Regions from separate parts of the Streptomyces sp. NPDC046379 genome, predicted to be linked through region 2. Evidence: riboswitches for the same ligand, from Rfam matches in the RefSeq annotation. Region 2 holds a riboswitch; each other region holds the start of a gene.
What was found. A riboswitch is a leader RNA that binds a small molecule or an ion and turns the genes downstream of it on or off. The one in region 2 is predicted to bind cyclic di-AMP.
Positions count from the first base shown of each region.

Region 1: it holds a riboswitch for cyclic di-AMP, as region 2 does, so the genes downstream of both, ACZ6KF_RS04465 (M23 family metallopeptidase) here and ACZ6KF_RS31385 (transglycosylase SLT domain-containing protein) in region 2, are expected to answer to the same signal.
Region 3: it holds a riboswitch for cyclic di-AMP, as region 2 does, so the genes downstream of both, ACZ6KF_RS07745 (C40 family peptidase) here and ACZ6KF_RS31385 (transglycosylase SLT domain-containing protein) in region 2, are expected to answer to the same signal.
Region 4: it holds a riboswitch for cyclic di-AMP, as region 2 does, so the genes downstream of both, ACZ6KF_RS25345 (transglycosylase family protein) here and ACZ6KF_RS31385 (transglycosylase SLT domain-containing protein) in region 2, are expected to answer to the same signal.

Region 1 covers NZ_JBVJFP010000002.1:102,745-106,586, reverse strand. The annotation lists gene ACZ6KF_RS04475 (HPr family phosphocarrier protein) at 1-206, shown strand, start outside; gene ACZ6KF_RS04470 (GntR family transcriptional regulator) at 428-1,123, opposite strand; gene ACZ6KF_RS04465 (M23 family metallopeptidase) at 1,314-2,078, opposite strand; cyclic di-AMP (ydaO/yuaA leader) riboswitch at 2,091-2,258, opposite strand; gene ACZ6KF_RS04460 (M16 family metallopeptidase) at 2,532-3,842, opposite strand, start outside.
Region 2 covers NZ_JBVJFP010000026.1:50,150-53,991, reverse strand. The annotation lists gene ACZ6KF_RS31390 (polyprenyl synthetase family protein) at 1-917, opposite strand, end outside; cyclic di-AMP (ydaO/yuaA leader) riboswitch at 1,463-1,629, shown strand; gene ACZ6KF_RS31385 (transglycosylase SLT domain-containing protein) at 1,634-2,137, shown strand; gene ACZ6KF_RS31380 (HAD family hydrolase) at 2,173-3,057, opposite strand; gene fahA (fumarylacetoacetase) at 3,255-3,842, shown strand, end outside.
Region 3 covers NZ_JBVJFP010000003.1:177,009-180,850, reverse strand. The annotation lists gene pcrA (DNA helicase PcrA) at 1-876, opposite strand, end outside; cyclic di-AMP (ydaO/yuaA leader) riboswitch at 1,246-1,421, shown strand; gene ACZ6KF_RS07745 (C40 family peptidase) at 1,429-2,625, shown strand; gene ACZ6KF_RS07740 (hypothetical protein) at 2,660-3,013, opposite strand; gene ACZ6KF_RS07735 (C40 family peptidase) at 3,250-3,842, shown strand, end outside.
Region 4 covers NZ_JBVJFP010000015.1:141,068-144,909, reverse strand. The annotation lists gene eno (phosphopyruvate hydratase) at 1-863, opposite strand, end outside; gene ACZ6KF_RS25345 (transglycosylase family protein) at 1,301-2,041, opposite strand; cyclic di-AMP (ydaO/yuaA leader) riboswitch at 2,045-2,212, opposite strand; gene ACZ6KF_RS25340 (transglycosylase family protein) at 2,395-3,522, opposite strand; gene ACZ6KF_RS25335 (cytochrome P450 family protein) at 3,705-3,842, opposite strand, start outside.

The DNA of each region.
Region 1 (3,842 bases), on a different contig from region 2:
CCATGGCCGCAGGCGTCCCGGTGACGGTCGCCAAGGCGGACGGCAACCCCGTCAACGCGGCCTCCATGCTGGCCGTTCTCGGTCTGGGCGCACGGGGCGGCGAGGAGATCGTGCTGGCTTCGGACGCCGAGGGCGCGGACGCCGCCCTGGACCGGCTGGCCAAGCTGGTCGCGGAGGGACTCGAGGAACTGCCCGAGACGGTCTGAGCCCTCGGTGATACCTCGGGAATCCCTCGGGGGCAATGCCATGAACCGCGTCGCCCGTTCCGGGTGGCGCGGTTTCTGCTCTGCGCCCGGCGCGACTTTCTCTCCGCCCGGCGCGACTTCCACTCTCCGCGACGGGCGTGCGGGAAGAATTCGACGCACCCGGAAAGGGCAGCGGAAATACGCCTCCGCCGAATTGCTTCTCTTTGTATACGGCCCTCTTGTTAATATCGGAGGCCCGTCACGTTTACGGGATGTTGCGAAGTCCTCACACGCTCCGCGCGGTCGGCGCCGCCCGAGAAGCGCAGCCGGTGCGCACCGGTCGCGCGCTCGGTGTGCAGCGCCGTGAGCGCCCGCGCGCGCTCGCTGTCGCCGCGCGCCACGGCGTCCACGATCGCCCCGTGCTCCGTCCAGGACTCCAACGGGCTGGCGGGCGCGTCCACCGCGTACATCCAGGCGATCTTGTGCCGCAGCTGGGTCAGCATGGAGGTCAGGGCGGGGCTGCCGGAGGCCTGGGCGAGCGTCTCGTGGAACCAGCCGCCCAGGGAGCGCAGATCCTCGCTGCTGCCGCGCCGGGCCCGTTCCTGGCCCAGCCGGACCAGCCCGCGCAGCACCTTCAGATGGGCCTCGGTGCGGCGCTGGGCGGCGCGGGAGGCGCCCAGCGGCTCCAGCAGCATGCGCATCTCCAGCAGGTCGGCGGCCTCCTGCTCGGTGGGTTCCGCGACGCACGCGCCCGCGTGCCGCCGGGTCACCACGAAGCCCTCGGCCTCCAGCGTGCGCAGGGCCTCGCGGACGGGGACGCGGGAGACGCCGTAGCGGCGGGCGAGGAGTTCCTCGGTGAGCCGGCTGCCGCGCTCGTAGACACCGGCGACGATGTCGTCCCGGATCGCCGTGCATACCGAGTGCGCCGGAATACGCATGACCGACCTCCGCCTTAATCCCCGTGAAACGTCGACGATTGACGTGTGTTCAGTGACTCTATGGCAGCGGGCCGGAATTTCCGATGGCAGGCCGGAATCCAGGGATATTTTTTGGACAACGCACGTCCGAAAAGACCGAAAGCCCCGGCTCGGGGAGCCGGGGCCGCGGGTGTTTCGGGTTGGGGCGCCGTCAGAGGCTCACGCCGTGCGCGCGGAGGTACGCCAGCGGGTCGATGTCCGAGCCGTACTGCGCGCTCGTGCGGGCCTCGAAGTGCAGGTGCGCTCCGGTGACGTTGCCGGTGGCACCGGACAGGCCGATCTGCTGCCCCGGTGTGACGCTCTGGCCCACGGACACGGCGACGGAGGACAGGTGGCCGTACTGGGTGTAGGTGCCGTCGTTCATCCGGAGGACCACCTGGTTGCCGTACGCACCTCCCCAGCCGGCCTCCACGACGGTGCCGGAGCCGACCGCGCGGACGGGCGTGCCGCTCGCGGCGTGGAAGTCGATGCCCGTGTGGCTGCCGGAGGACCACACCGCGCCGCCCGCCCGGTAGGCGGTGGAGACGTAGGAGCCGGCGATCGGCGCCACGTAGGTGTTGAGGCGCAGCCGCTCGGCCTCGCGGGCCGCTCGGGCCCTCTCCGCGCGGGCCTGCTCGGCCCGGGCCTCGGCCCGCTTCTTCGCGGCGGCCTCCGCCTTCGCCTCGGCGGCGGCGCGCTCGGCGGCCTGGTGCTGCGCGGCGGCCTGGGCGTCGATCTGCTCGGCGACCGAGTCGCCGATGGTGACGACCGGCAGCAGGCCGGTCTGCCCGGCGGCGGGTTCGGCGGCGCCCGCGGGGGCCGCGAGGATGCCCATGACGCCGCTGGTGGTGAGGGCGGCGGCGCCGGCCATACGGGCGGTGGTGCGCTGCATACGGCCGGGACGACGGTGCTTCCCGGTGGCGCAGGTGAACGCCATGGAGTGGCTTGTCCTTTCCTTCCCTCTCGCCTACCGGGTTAGCTGACGGGTTCGGAGCAGGAAGGTCTCCTACGGACTCCCTCGCCGTGCGCGCGGGCGTCCGATTCACCCCAGGGACTTGGTGGTTGGGTCCCCGGCTCCCCTGGCTCGCGCCGTACGGGGACTCGGCGATGACTGTCCGGTGCCGCGGGTGCGGCGCACTGCCTGACGGACAGCCCGCAAGACGCTAAGCGCGGCTGTCTTCAATTCTCAAACGCAGCCGGGGGTTTGTAGCGCATCCCACAGGGCAGAGCGGCATCTCCTGGATCAATTCGGGCATACGTCGGCCCTGGTGACACTCGGGGCGTCCCGGGTCACCAGGGCCGTCACGCGCTTGCGTGCCGTCGGGCGGGCCGCACGCGCGGTCGTACCGCGCAAGCCGCCCGGCGCGGTCGTCGCGTCCGCCCGGCGCGGTTACTCGGCCGACACGACGGTGACCGGACCGATGCCGAGGGCCTCGACGGGCGCCTTGATCTGCGCGGCGTCGCCGACCAGGATCGTCACCAGCCGGTCCACCGGGAAGGCGTTGACCACCGCCGCGGTGGCCTCGACGGTGCCGGTCGCGGCCAACTGCCGGTAGAGGGTGGCCTGGTAGTCGTCCGGGAGGTGCTGCTCGACCTGGTCGGCGAGGGTGCTCGCCACGGCCGCCGCCGTCTCGTACTTCAGCGGCGCGACGCCGACGAGGTTCTGCACGGCGACGTCCCGCTCGGCGTCGGTCAGGCCCTCCGCGGCGAGCGTGCGCAGCACCTTCCACAGGTCCTCGAGCGCCGGGCCGGTGTTGGGCGTGTCCACGGAGCCGCTGATGGCGAGCATCGCGGCGCCCGAGCCGTCGGGCGCCGAGCGCAGCACCTGGCCGAAGGCGCGCACCCCGTAGGTGTAGCCCTTCTCCTCGCGCAGGACGCGGTCCAGACGGGAGGTGAGGGTGCCGCCCAGGCAGTAGGTGCCGAGCACCTGCGCGGGCCACACGCGGTCGTGCCGGTCGGCGCCGATCCGGCCGATCAGCAGCTGCGTCTGGACGGCGCCGGGCCGGTCCACGATCACGACGCGGCCGGTGTCGTCGGCGGTGACCGGCGGCACCGGGCGGGGCTGCGCCATGGAGCCGGTCCAGGCGCCGAGGGTGTCGCCGAGCAGCCCGTCCAGGTCGACGCCGGTGAGGTCGCCGACGACCACGGCGGTGGCGGTCGCGGGGCGGACGTGCTTCTCGTAGAAGGCGCGCACGGCCGCCGCGTCGATGCCGGAGACCGTCTCCTCGGTGCCCTGACGGGGGCGCGACATGCGTGAGGTGGCCGGGAACAGCTCCTTGGACAGTTCCTTGGCGGCGCGGCGGGAGGGGTTGGCCAGCTCGTGCGGGATCTCGTCGAGGCGGTTGCGCACCAGGCGCTCGACCTCGCTGTCGGCGAACGCGGGCGCCCGCAGCGCGTCGGCGATGAGGCCGAGGGCCTTGGCCAGGCGCGAGACGGGGACCTCGAGGCTGAGGCGGACGCCGGGGTGGTCGGCGTGCGCGTCGAGGGTGGCGCCGCAGCGCTCCAGCTCGGCGGCGAACTCCTCGGCGGAGTGCTTGTCGGTGCCCTCGGAGAAGGCCCGCGCCATGATCGTGGCGACGCCGTCGAGGCCGGTCGGCTCGGCTTCCAGGGGGGCGTCGAGGAGGACCTCCACGGCGACGACCTGCTGGCCGGGGCGGTGACAGCGCAGGACGGTCAGGCCGTTGTCGAGGCTGCCGCGCTC
Region 2 (3,842 bases):
TCGACGTAGCGGATGGTGTCGCGCCGGGCGTGTTCCAGCGCGGGGTGGCGGCGGAAGGCGGCGAGCGCCTCGGCGTGCCGGTCGTCGTCGGTGAGGTCGGAGTCGAGCAGTTCGCACAGGGCGAGGTCCTCGGGGAGCCCGAGCCGGGCCGCCCGCTCGCGCAGCCGGAGCACCGGCAGCGTGGCGATGCCCTCGCGCAGGTCGGTGCCGGGCGTCTTGCCGGACTCGTGGGAGTCGGAGGCGATGTCCAGCACGTCGTCGGCGAGCTGGAAGGCGACGCCGAGGCGCTCGCCGTACTGGGTGAGGACGTCCACGACCGACTCGTCGGCGCCGGACATCATCGCGCCGAAGCGGCAGGCGACGGCGACCAGGGAGCCCGTCTTGCCGGACAGCACGTCCAGGTAGTGCTCGACCGGGTCGCGGCCGTCCGACGGTCCGGCCGTCTCCAGGATCTGCCCCGTGACCAGCCGCTCGAACGCCTCCGCCTGGACTCGCACCGCCTCCGGTCCGAGGTCGGCCAGGATGTGCGACGCGCGCGCGAAGAGGAAGTCGCCGGTGAGCACCGCGACCGAGTTGCCGAAACGGGTGTTCGCGCTGGGCACCCCGCGCCGCACGTCCGCCTCGTCCATCACGTCGTCGTGGTACAGCGTCGCGAGGTGCGTCAGCTCCACGACCACTGCGGAGGGCACCACGCCGGGCGCGTAGGGGTCGCCGAACTGCGCGGCGAGCATCACCAGCAGCGGACGGAACCGCTTCCCGCCGGCCCGCACCAGGTGCTGCGCGGCATCGGTGATGAAGGGGACCTCGCTCTTGGTGGCCTCGAGCAGTCCCTCCTCGACAGCCGTCAATCCGGCGTGGACATCGGCTTCCAGAGCCTGGTCCCGCACGCTCAGCCCGAACGGCCCGACGACGGTCACGAGGGGTCTCCTGTCTGCTGGTGTCTACTGGGGATTACACGGTTTGTCGATACGTCGCTGCCTTCACTCAAGTCAGCGTATCCGGTCACGTTTCGATCACCGCCAGCGCCCGGCGTTACGGCTCGGCCGGTATCGGATCATGACTGGCGGGTTTCTGACCACCCAGCGGGGATTATTTCGCACCGTTTCGTCCGGTTTTGCACTCTCCCTGAATCGCCGCGACACCCGCCCCCGCCCACTCCGGCAAGCCCACTCCCGCCGCGACGATTTGATAACCCCTTAGCCGCATTTGCCCGTTTTGCCTGACTTGCACGCGACCGTGAGGTCACTCACGTCCCCGTACCCGCGGAATTCACCTGCGCAACACGCGACACCCCTTGAACCGCAGGCCAGTTGACCTCCCTGGCGACAAAGGATCAAGTGCGCCAAACCCGCCGGACAGAGATCAAATCGCCCGTGGTGTGACTCCGCCGCTTGTTCCCGACATGTTCCCTCGCATACGTTCCCGGCCTGTCGGGCGGACGCCGAGTCCTGCCACCGCCCGCACACCACCAACGACCACTCGCACGGCAGGAGCGGGGGACCCAGGTAAGTCGCCGGGCCGGCACGACGCCGGACCGGCTCGGGGTGAAGCCGCGCGTTCCGGCGCGCGGCCGGGCACCTCCCAGCCCGAACCCGACAGCTCACCTCGCAGGCGACGGAGAGGACATTTCGACATGCCCGCAAGCCGTCAGCACAGCCGTGCCCTGACCGCCCGCACCGCCCGCCGCCTCGCCCGCAAGCTCGCCGTCGCCGGCACCGGCGCGGCCGTGCTCGCCCTGCCGCTCGTCGGCGCGAGCGGCGCCTCGGCGGCCCCGGCGGCCGCCCCGGCCGCGACGACCGCCGCCACCGCCGCGTACACCAACAACCTCGACGGCTGGATCCGCCAGTCGCTCGCGATCATGGCCCAGCACGGCATTCCCGGCACCTACAACGGCATCCACCGCAATGTCATGCGCGAGTCGTCCGGCAACCCGTGGGCGATCAACAACTGGGACTCCAACGCCGCCAAGGGCACGCCCTCCAAGGGCCTGCTCCAAGTGATCGACCCGACCTTCGCCGCCTACCACGTGCCCGGCACCGCCTACGACCCGTACAACCCGGTCTCCAACATCACCGCCGCCTGCAACTACGCGGCCGACCGCTACGGCTCGATCGACAACGTGTTCGGCGCCTACTGAGCCCGCCCCCCTCTCAGGGCCCGCGCCCCGTCCCCTCACGGGGTCCCCGCCCACAGACGTTCGAGGACGACGGCCACGCCGTCGTCCTCGTTCGACGTGGTGACCTCGTCGGCGACCGCCTTCAGCTCGGGGTGGGCGTTGGCCATGGCGACGCCGTGCGCGGCCCAGTCGAACATGGGGATGTCGTTGGGCATGTCCCCGAAGGCGATGGTCTGCGCGGGGCGTGCGTCGAGGTGCTGGGCCGCGATCGCCAGGCCGGTCGCCTTGGTCACGCCGCACGGCTGCATCTCCACCGTTCCCGGCCCGGACATGGTGACGGTCGCGAGCGAGCCGACCGCCGCCCTGGCCACCGTCGCCAGCTCGTCGTCCGTCAGGCCGGGGTGGCGCAGCAGCACCTTGCTGATCGGCTCGCTCCACAGGTCGGCGCGCCGGCCGACCCGTACGGCGGGCAGCGTGGGGTGCGGCATCCGGTAACCCGGCTCGATGAGGGTCAGCCCGTCCACGCCGTCCTGGTCGACGGCGGCGTACACCTCCCCCAGCTCGGCCTCGATCTTGCCGAGCGCGGTCTCCGCCAGTTCCCGGTCCAGGGTGACCGACCACAGCAGGCGGTCCGCCCCGGCGTCGTACACCTGCGCGCCCTGCCCGCACACCGCGATCCCCCTGTTCCCGAGTCGCTCCAGCAGCGGGCGCACCCGGGGCGCCGGGCGGCCGGTCACCACGAGGTGGCGGGCGCCTGCCCCCACGGCCCGCCCGAGGGCGGCGAGGGTCCGGTCGGAGACCGTGTCGTCGCCGCGCAGCAGCGTGCCGTCCAGATCGGTGGCGATGAGCGAGTACGCGCCGGGGTCCGCCGAGGGGGCGGTGTGCGGCGCGGGGGCGGAGTGCGCGGCGGGTGCGGTGGTGCGCGCGAGGGGTGCGGCCATGATCAGAGAATACGGACATCCGGCCGGGTCCGTTCACCACCCCGTTCACCGTCTCCGACGTCAACCGGCCCTGGTTCCGGGTGCCTTCACGACACGGCGGAACGGGCCCGCGGGGGACGCTGCCCAAGAGGGCCGCCCCGGCCGTAACGTGTGCGGCGACTACCCGGTCCGCGCGTACGAAAGTGAGGCAGCACCCCATGCCCCCCTTCGATCTCCCCGAGGGCGACCCCTTCGGCCCGCACAACCTTCCGTACGGCGTCTTCTCGCTCACCGACGCCACGGGCTCCCCCGAGTCCGCCGAGCGCCGGGTCGGCGTCCGCCTCGGCGATCACGTCCTCGACGCGGGCGCGGCGGCTCTGGCGCTCGGTTCCCCGTACGCCGACCTGCTCGCCCGGCCGACCCTGAACCCGCTGCTCGCGGCCGGCCGCACCGCCTGGTCGGACGTGCGGCGCGCGCTGACCGCCTGGGTGACGGTGCCCTCCCACCGCGAGACCGTCGCCCCCCTGCTGCACCCCCTGTCCTCGGTGACCCTGCATCTGCCCTTCGAGGTCGCGGACTACGTCGACTTCTACGCCTCCGAGAACCACGCCCGCAACGTCGGCCGGATGTTCCGCCCCGACGCCGCCGACTCGCTCACCCCCAACTGGAAGCATCTGCCGATCGGTTACCACGGCCGCTCCGGCACGGTCGTCGTCTCCGGCACCGACGTCGTCCGCCCCGCCGGCCAGCGCAAGGCCCCGTCCGACGCGGCGCCCGTGTTCGGCCCGTCCGTCCGGCTGGACATC
Region 3 (3,842 bases), on a different contig from region 2:
CTGGGCGTGGTTGGTGTCCTGGTACTCGTCGACGAGGACGTGCCGGAAGCGGCGGCGGTAGTGCTCGGCGACGTCCGGGAAGGCGCGCAGCAGGTTGACCGTCGTCATGATCAGGTCGTCGAAGTCGAGGGCGTTCGCCTCGCGCAGCCGCGACTGGTAGAGGGCGTAGGCCTGGGCGAGGGTCTTCTCGAACCCGTCGGTGGCCTGGGCGGCGAAGTCCTCCTCGTCGATCAGCTCGTTCTTGAGGTTGCTGATCTTGGCGCTGAAGGACTTGGGCGGGAACTTCTTGGGGTCGAGATCGAGATCACGGCAGACCAGGGCCATCAGGCGCTTGGAGTCGGCGGCGTCGTAGATCGAGAACGACGAGGTGAAGCCGAGCCGCTTGGACTCGCGGCGCAGGATGCGCACGCAGGCGCTGTGGAACGTCATCACCCACATGGCGTTCGCACGCGGGCCGACGAGCTGCTCTACGCGCTCCTTCATCTCGCCGGCGGCCTTGTTGGTGAAGGTGATGGCGAGGATCTGGCCGGGGTGGACGCCCCGCTCGGCGAGCAGGTGGGCGATGCGGTGGGTGAGCACGCGGGTTTTGCCGGAGCCCGCGCCGGCCACGATGAGCAGGGGCGTGCCGGAGTGGACGACGGCGGCGCGCTGGTTGTCGTTCAGCCCTTCCAGGAGCGCGGCGGCGTCCAGGGCGGGGCGCGGGGCGCCGTCGCGGTAGTACGCCTCCCGGTCCGGCGGCACGTCGAACTTCCCGCCGAACAGATCGTCCGGAATCGGCTCCGGAACGTGATCGTCCTCGGGCGGCGGCGGGTGTTCCCCGTGGGCCCGAGGGGCCTGGAGGTCCGCCAGGAAGCTGTCGTCAAAGAGGCTGCTCATCGCTCTCCGAGTCTAGGGGGCGGCACTGACAACCCGTGGCCGTCCCGGGAACATCCCCGGCCCCGGCGGGCCCCCGCCCCGCCGCGGGTGTCCGGAATCACAACCGCGCACCCTCTCGCGGCGCCCGCCGCCTCACCCCGTGCGCTCGCCTCGAGCTGCGCACACGCCCGGCGCACCACCCACCCGGACACTGCCCCGAGCCCTTCCCCGAGCACGCATCGAACACCCCCCGACACGAACCGCGACCCCCCGCCGCAAGGTCACGAAAATGTATCGGGCATATCACCCACGAACCTTCACAGGCGGCACACGAGTTGGCTACGGTGCCGGGCAGGCCGCACGACCCCCACCGGCGAACGTCGCCGGGCCGCGTGGCCTCCGCCGAGTCCGGTGTGCCCGCGTGGCCGACCGGAGCCGGGGACCCAACCGAACTCTGGGGTGAATCGGCACGACTCCCGCACGGGAGGCGGGCCGTAGGGCAAACCTTCCGAGCGACACCGCCCGAACCCGACAGCTAACCCGGTAGGCGGCCCATGGAAGGAGTCGCCTCCCTTGGCGTCGCACCGCAAGTCGCGCCCGGTCGGCCCGCTGGCCGGCATACGTACCCCCGCCCTGGCCACGGCCGCCCTCACCTCCGTGGCGCTGCTCTCCCAGACCGCCCAGGCAACCCCGGCCGGCGACCGGCCGAGCCTCGAAGAGGTCGAGAAGAAGGTCGACGCGCTGTACCGCCAGGCCGAGTCGGCGACCGAGAAGTACAACGCGGCCAAGGAGCGGACGGCCAAGCAGCGCAAGCAGGTCGACACGCTGCTGGACGACGTCGCCCGGCGCACGCAGCAGCTCAACGAGGCGCGCGAGGAGCTGGGCGCGTACGCCGCCGCCCAGTACCGCACCGGTGCCGCCGCGCCGTCCACCGCGACCTTCCTGCTCGCGGACTCGCCACAGGACTACTTCGACCGGACCCAGCTGATGAACCGGCTGACCAGCCGGCAGAAGGACGCCGTCGACGACTACTTCACCGAGCAGTCCCGGACGATGCGCAAGCGCCAGGAGGCCACCGAGAGCCTCCGGACGCTCACCGAGTCGCAGACCGAGCTGAGGACGGCCAAGGCGACCGTCCAGAAGAAGCTGTCCGACGCGCGGGAGCTGCTCTCCGAGCTGACCGCCGAGGAGAAGGCGCGGCTGGCGGCGATCGAGAAGCGCAAGCAGGAGGAGGCCGAGCGCAAGGCGGCGGAGCTGGCCCGGCAGCAGGCCGCCGCGGAGGCTCGGGCCGAGGAGCAGCGCCGCCAGGAGGCGGAGGCGGCGGCCGCGGCCGAGCAGGAGTCGGCCGACGGCTCCACGGACACCGGGTCGGGCGAGGCGCCCGCGCCGCCGCCGGCCGACTCGACGTACGCCGCCAAGGCGGACAGGGCGCTCGCCTTCGCCCGCGCCCAGATCGGCAAGCCGTACGTCTGGGGCGCCACCGGCCCCGGCTCCTACGACTGCTCGGGCCTGACCCAGGCCGCGTGGAAGGCCGCCGGGGTCACCCTGCCGCGCACCACGTACGACCAGGTCAACGCGGGGACGACGGTGCCGCTGTCCAGCGCGCGGCCGGGCGACCTGGTCTTCTTCTACGACGACGTCACGCACGTCGGCCTCTACATCGGCGACGGCATGATGATCCACGCCCCGAAGCCCGGCGCCTATGTCCGGGAGGAGTCGGTGTACTACGACGGCGAGTCGTCGATCCACAGCGTGGTGCGGCCCGCCTGACGCCGGTGCTCTCCTGCCTCTCCGGGGCCGGCTTTCAGGTCCAGAGGACGGCGATGAAGATGTTCGCCACGGTGAGCAGGCCCACCAGTCCGAACAGGCCCTTGTCGACCTTCTCCTCGTCGCGCTTCACGTAGACGAGGCCGAGGATGACGATCAGCACGGCGAGCTTCACGCCGATCTTGACGTTGTTGACGGTGTTGTCGTCGGCCTGGTTGAGGCCGACCAGGATGACGCCGGTGACCAGCATGGTCAGGGCGCCGTGCAGCATCGCGGGGACGAATCGCGCGGTGCCCTCGCCCACCGCCTTCATCTGGGTGAGGAAGCCGCCGAGGAGGGAGGCGATGCCGATGATGTGCAGGCCGACGAAAACGTTGATGAGTACGTCCATGGGGCCGGAGCCTAGTGAGCCGCGGGCGCGTGGCCCGCACCGGCCCGGCGACCGCACGGGCCTCTCCCGGTCGCGCTGCGTGCCGAAACAGACGGTTCCGTAACCGGATCCCGATCGCATACCGACAGCGACGGCCCCCCTCCTGCCACTTCCGTACAACGTGACCCCGCCGTGACCTGCTCCGCCCTAGCGTCCTCCCGCAGGTGATCATCCGTAGGAAGGGACGTGCAGTTCACGTGGCAGCGCACCGCAAGCCCCGGCAACGACCGGCCGCCGGGACCAGGACCCGTACCGCGGCCACCATCGCCCTCGCGGGCGCGGCGGGCGCGACGGGGTTGAGCGGGACCGGGCACGCGCAGCCGGAGCCGTCGCCGGGACAGGTCAGGGCGGAGGTGCACCGGCTGTACCGGGAGGCGGAGGCCGCCACGGAGAAGTACAACGGCGCGCGCGAGGAGGTCCGGGCGGCGCAGGCGCGGCTGCGGTCGATGCGGGACGAGGCGGCCCGCAGGGAGGCGCGGCTGGCCACGGAGCGGGAGGCGCTCGGTTCGTACGCCGCCGCCCAGTACCGCGTCGGCGGGCTCGATCCGGTGGTCCGGCTGGCCCTGTCCGAGGACCCCGCCGGTTACCTCACCGGCGCCGCCCTCGCCGAACGCGCGGGCGACCGCCGGGCGGGTGCGGTGAGCCGCGTCCGTCGGCAGATCCGCGAACTCGAGCAGCTGCGCGGGGCCGCCCGCGTCGAGCTGGACTCCTTGACGTCCCGTCAGTCGGAGCTGCGCCGCCACAAGGAGACGATCACCGGGAAGCTGGCGGCGGCGAAGCGTCTGCTGTC
Region 4 (3,842 bases), on a different contig from region 2:
TCGAACAGCGGGTCCTCGATGGAGACCAGCGGGTACGCCTCGACCAGCTCGGCGTAGTACTCGGTCATCTCGGCGGCGGAGCGCGCCTTGCCCTCGAAGGTGTACGTGCCGTCCTTGTAGAACTCGGACGCGGCGACGTCGAGCGCCAGGGCGATCTGCTCGCCGGGGGTGTAGCCGGCTTCCTTGATGGCCTCGAGGATGAGGTCGAGGGCCTCGCGGTTGGAGCCGAGGTTCGGGGCGAAGCCGCCCTCGTCGCCGAGGCCGGTGGCCAGGCCCTTGCCCTTCAGCACCTTCTTGAGGGTGTGGTAGACCTCGGTGCCCCAGCGCAGCGCCTCGGAGAAGGACTCCGCGCCGATCGGGGCGATCATGAACTCCTGGATGTCCACGTTGGAGTCGGCGTGCGAGCCGCCGTTCAGGATGTTCATCATCGGAACGGGCAGCAGGTGCGCGTTCGGGCCGCCCAGGTAGCGGAACAGCGGCAGGTCGCTGGCCTCGGAGGCGGCGTGCGCGACGGCGAGCGAGACGCCGAGGATGGCGTTGGCGCCGAGGGAGCCCTTGTTGTCGGTGGCGTCCAGGTCGAACATCGCCTGGTCGATCAGGCGCTGCTCGGTGGCGTCGTAGCCGACCAGCTCGGGGCCGATCTGCTCGATGACGGCCAGCACGGCCTTCTCGACGCCCTTGCCCTGGTAGCGGTTCGGGTCGCCGTCGCGGAGCTCGATGGCCTCGAAGGCGCCGGTGGAGGCGCCGGACGGAACGGCGGCACGACCCGTGCTGCCGTCGTCGAGGCCGACCTCGACCTCGACCGTGGGGTTGCCTCGGGAGTCCAGGATTTCCCGGGCTACGACGACGTCGATGGACGGCACGAGCATCTCCTTCTTCAATGTGACGCGGCTTCGCAGGGCCGCGGTGGCTCTGCGAGACGAGCCTAACCGGCTCCGGGCGATCGGCCAGCCGGTCGACCACCCCGTGGACGGAACCGAGAGTAAATTGTTTCCGAACGGAACAAAAAGTCCCGCGCACGGTTGCGTGCACGCCTGGCCGAAAAAAGCCCCGCCCCGGCGCGTACGGGGGAGAACGCGCCGGGGCGGGGAGCCCGCGGGGACGGGGGGAACCCTCACGGGGGTCTGGGGGCGGGGGTCCTGGGGGACCGGGGTGCTGGGGCCTGTGGCCGTCAGCCCGGGGGCCCGGGGGCTTTCAGGATGACGGCGTCGGTCGGCGCGTGCTGTGAGTGCGCTCCGCGCCGCCTGTCACTTCAGCCCTTCGGCGCCCGCCGTCACTTCGCGACCCTCGCCGCCGGCCGTCACTTGAGGTGCAGCTGCTGGCCCGGGTAGATGACGTCCGCGTCCTCGACGATGTCCTTGTTCAGCTTGAACAGCTTCGCCCAGCCGCCCTTGACGTCGTGCTCCGCGGCGATCTCGCTGAGGGTGTCGCCCTCGACGACCTTGTACTCGCCGTCGCCCTTCTTGACCTTCTTGCCGGTCGGGGTGGTGACGGTCTTCTTGGCGGCCGGGCGGTCGGCGGAACGGGAGGCCGGCTGCTGCTCCGTCTCGCGGGCCGGGGCGGTGGCCTCGGAGGAGCCGGTGTCGGCCGAGCCCGTCGCGTTCGAACCGGTGGAGCTGCCGGCGTCGCCGGAGGTGCCGGCCGAGCCGCCGTTGTAGGCGGAGTTCGACAGGCCGGTGCCGCAGTGCGGCCAGGCGCCCTTGCCCTGGCCGGCCAGCACCTTCTCGGCGATGGCGATCTGCTGCTCCTTGGTGGCCTGGTCGGCGGTGGCGGCGTACTGCGTGCCACCGAAGGCGGCCCAGGTGGAGGCCGAGAACTGCAGGCCGCCGTAGTAGCCGTTGCCGGTGTTGATGGACCAGTTGCCGCCGGACTCGCACTGGGCGACGGCGTCCCACTCGGAGGCGGTGGCGGCGGAGGCGGTGCCGGACGCCATCAGCGGAGCGGCGACGGCGGCGCCGGTCACGCCGGCGATGGCGATGGCGCGAGTGGAGCGCTGGAGGGCGGTCGGACGACGGTGCTTGCCCTTGCCGGAAAACAGCATGGTTGATCCCCTCACCGACGCCTGCGAGGTGAGCTGTCGGGTTCGGGCCGGTTGAGTTGCCCGGCCGCGTCCCTCACGGGACGCGGCTTCACCCCTAGCCGCCCCGGGCTCAACTGCCCGGAACGGCGCCTACCTTGGGTCCCCCGCTCCTGCCTACGGCGCTTGACGCGACGACTGTTCCCGGACGGCCGCTGGCAGGATTCGGCGTTGCGGCTACCGGGGCCCGCATTGGCGAGCGGTCACGACCGTAGACACGCGATCGGCGGAATTTCAAAGACGATCAGGGCTTCTGAGACTCATCCCACACTGATTCCAAAACGGACAATCAGCCCGAACCGTGACGTGAACTCCCGCTACTTTTCGACCGTTTCGACCCCGACATCCAGGGTCTGACCGGGAAGGATGAGGTCCGGGTCGGCGCCGACGGCGTCCTTGTTCTCCGAGTAGAGCGCGGACCATCCGCCGTCGACCTCAAGAGAGTCGGCGATGCCCCAGAGGCTGTCGCCCTCGCGCACCGTGTACGACCCGCCGGCGGCCGCCCGCTCCGCCGACCCGCCCCGCGAGGCGTGCCGCCCCGTGGAGCCGGAGGCCCCGGCCTCGCGGTCGTCGAGGACGTCCTCCTGCGCGCTGGAGCCGCGATGACGGCCGGTTCCCGAGCCCGCGTCGGCGATGCCGGTGTCGATGAGACTGGAAGAGCCGACACTTTCGGGGGTTTTGGCAAGAGTGTCGGAGTCTGCAGATTCCGACACATCCGTGCCCCTGTCGGGTGATTCGGGTGCAGAGGGGGAAGTGGAGACGGAGGCGGAGGGTGCGCCCGTCTCCCGGCCGGCCCCGGCTCCGGTTCCGGTCTCGGACGCCGTCGCCCGACCCGAATCCGTCGATTCAGTTCCAGGGGATTCATCGGATTCGCCGGATCGGTCGGATTCGGCCGACTTCCCCGCGCCCGCCGATTCGGTCGGGCTCGTGCTCGACTTCGCACCCGACTTCCCGCCCACTGAGGCGGAAGAACCGGAGGAGTTGGACAATCCGGGCGGGTTGAGGACGCCGTCCGGCGTGCTCGACGCCGCGTCGCCGGCCACCCCCGTGTCGACGCCCGCCTCACTGTCGTCCTGGTTGAGACCGACGAGGATGCCGCAACTGGCCCACGCCTCGGCGCCCCGGTCCGCGAGCAGCCGTTCGGCGACGGCTATCTGCTGGGAACGGCTGGCCTGATCCGGTCGCGACGCGTAGGTGAGACCGCCGTACGCCTCCCAGTCCTCCTGCGACAGGTTCAGGCCGCCGTAGTACCCGTTGCCGGTGTCGGCGCTCCAGGAACCGCCGCTCTCGCACTCCGCGACCTTGTCCCACGTCGCACCGCTCGCCGCACTGGCGCCGGTCGCGCCGAGCAGGGGGATGGCGATGGCGGAGCCGGTCACGCCGGCCGCGACGACGAGTGCCGGGGCCTGGCGGGGGCGACGGTGACGACCGTTCCCGGAGAGCATGCGGGGACCTTTCCCGAGACAGCAGTGACCCGCGCGGCGGGTGATGCGCCGCCGCCACGTTGATGGGTGAACGTATCGGCAGACGATCACTTGTCACAAGTTCATGCCGCGCAGATCACGTGAAGATCACAGATGTGAAGGGCTGTCATGTTTGGTTTGGGACACGGGTGTGGAAGAGTCCGCTATGCACGACCTTGCTCGGGCGTGAACTCCACCGGCAGCGTGCGCAGTCCGCGCATGATGAGTCCACCCCGCCAGCGCAGCTCTGCCGGGTCGACGCCGAGCCGCAGGTCGGGGAGGCGGGTCAGCAGCGTGGCCAG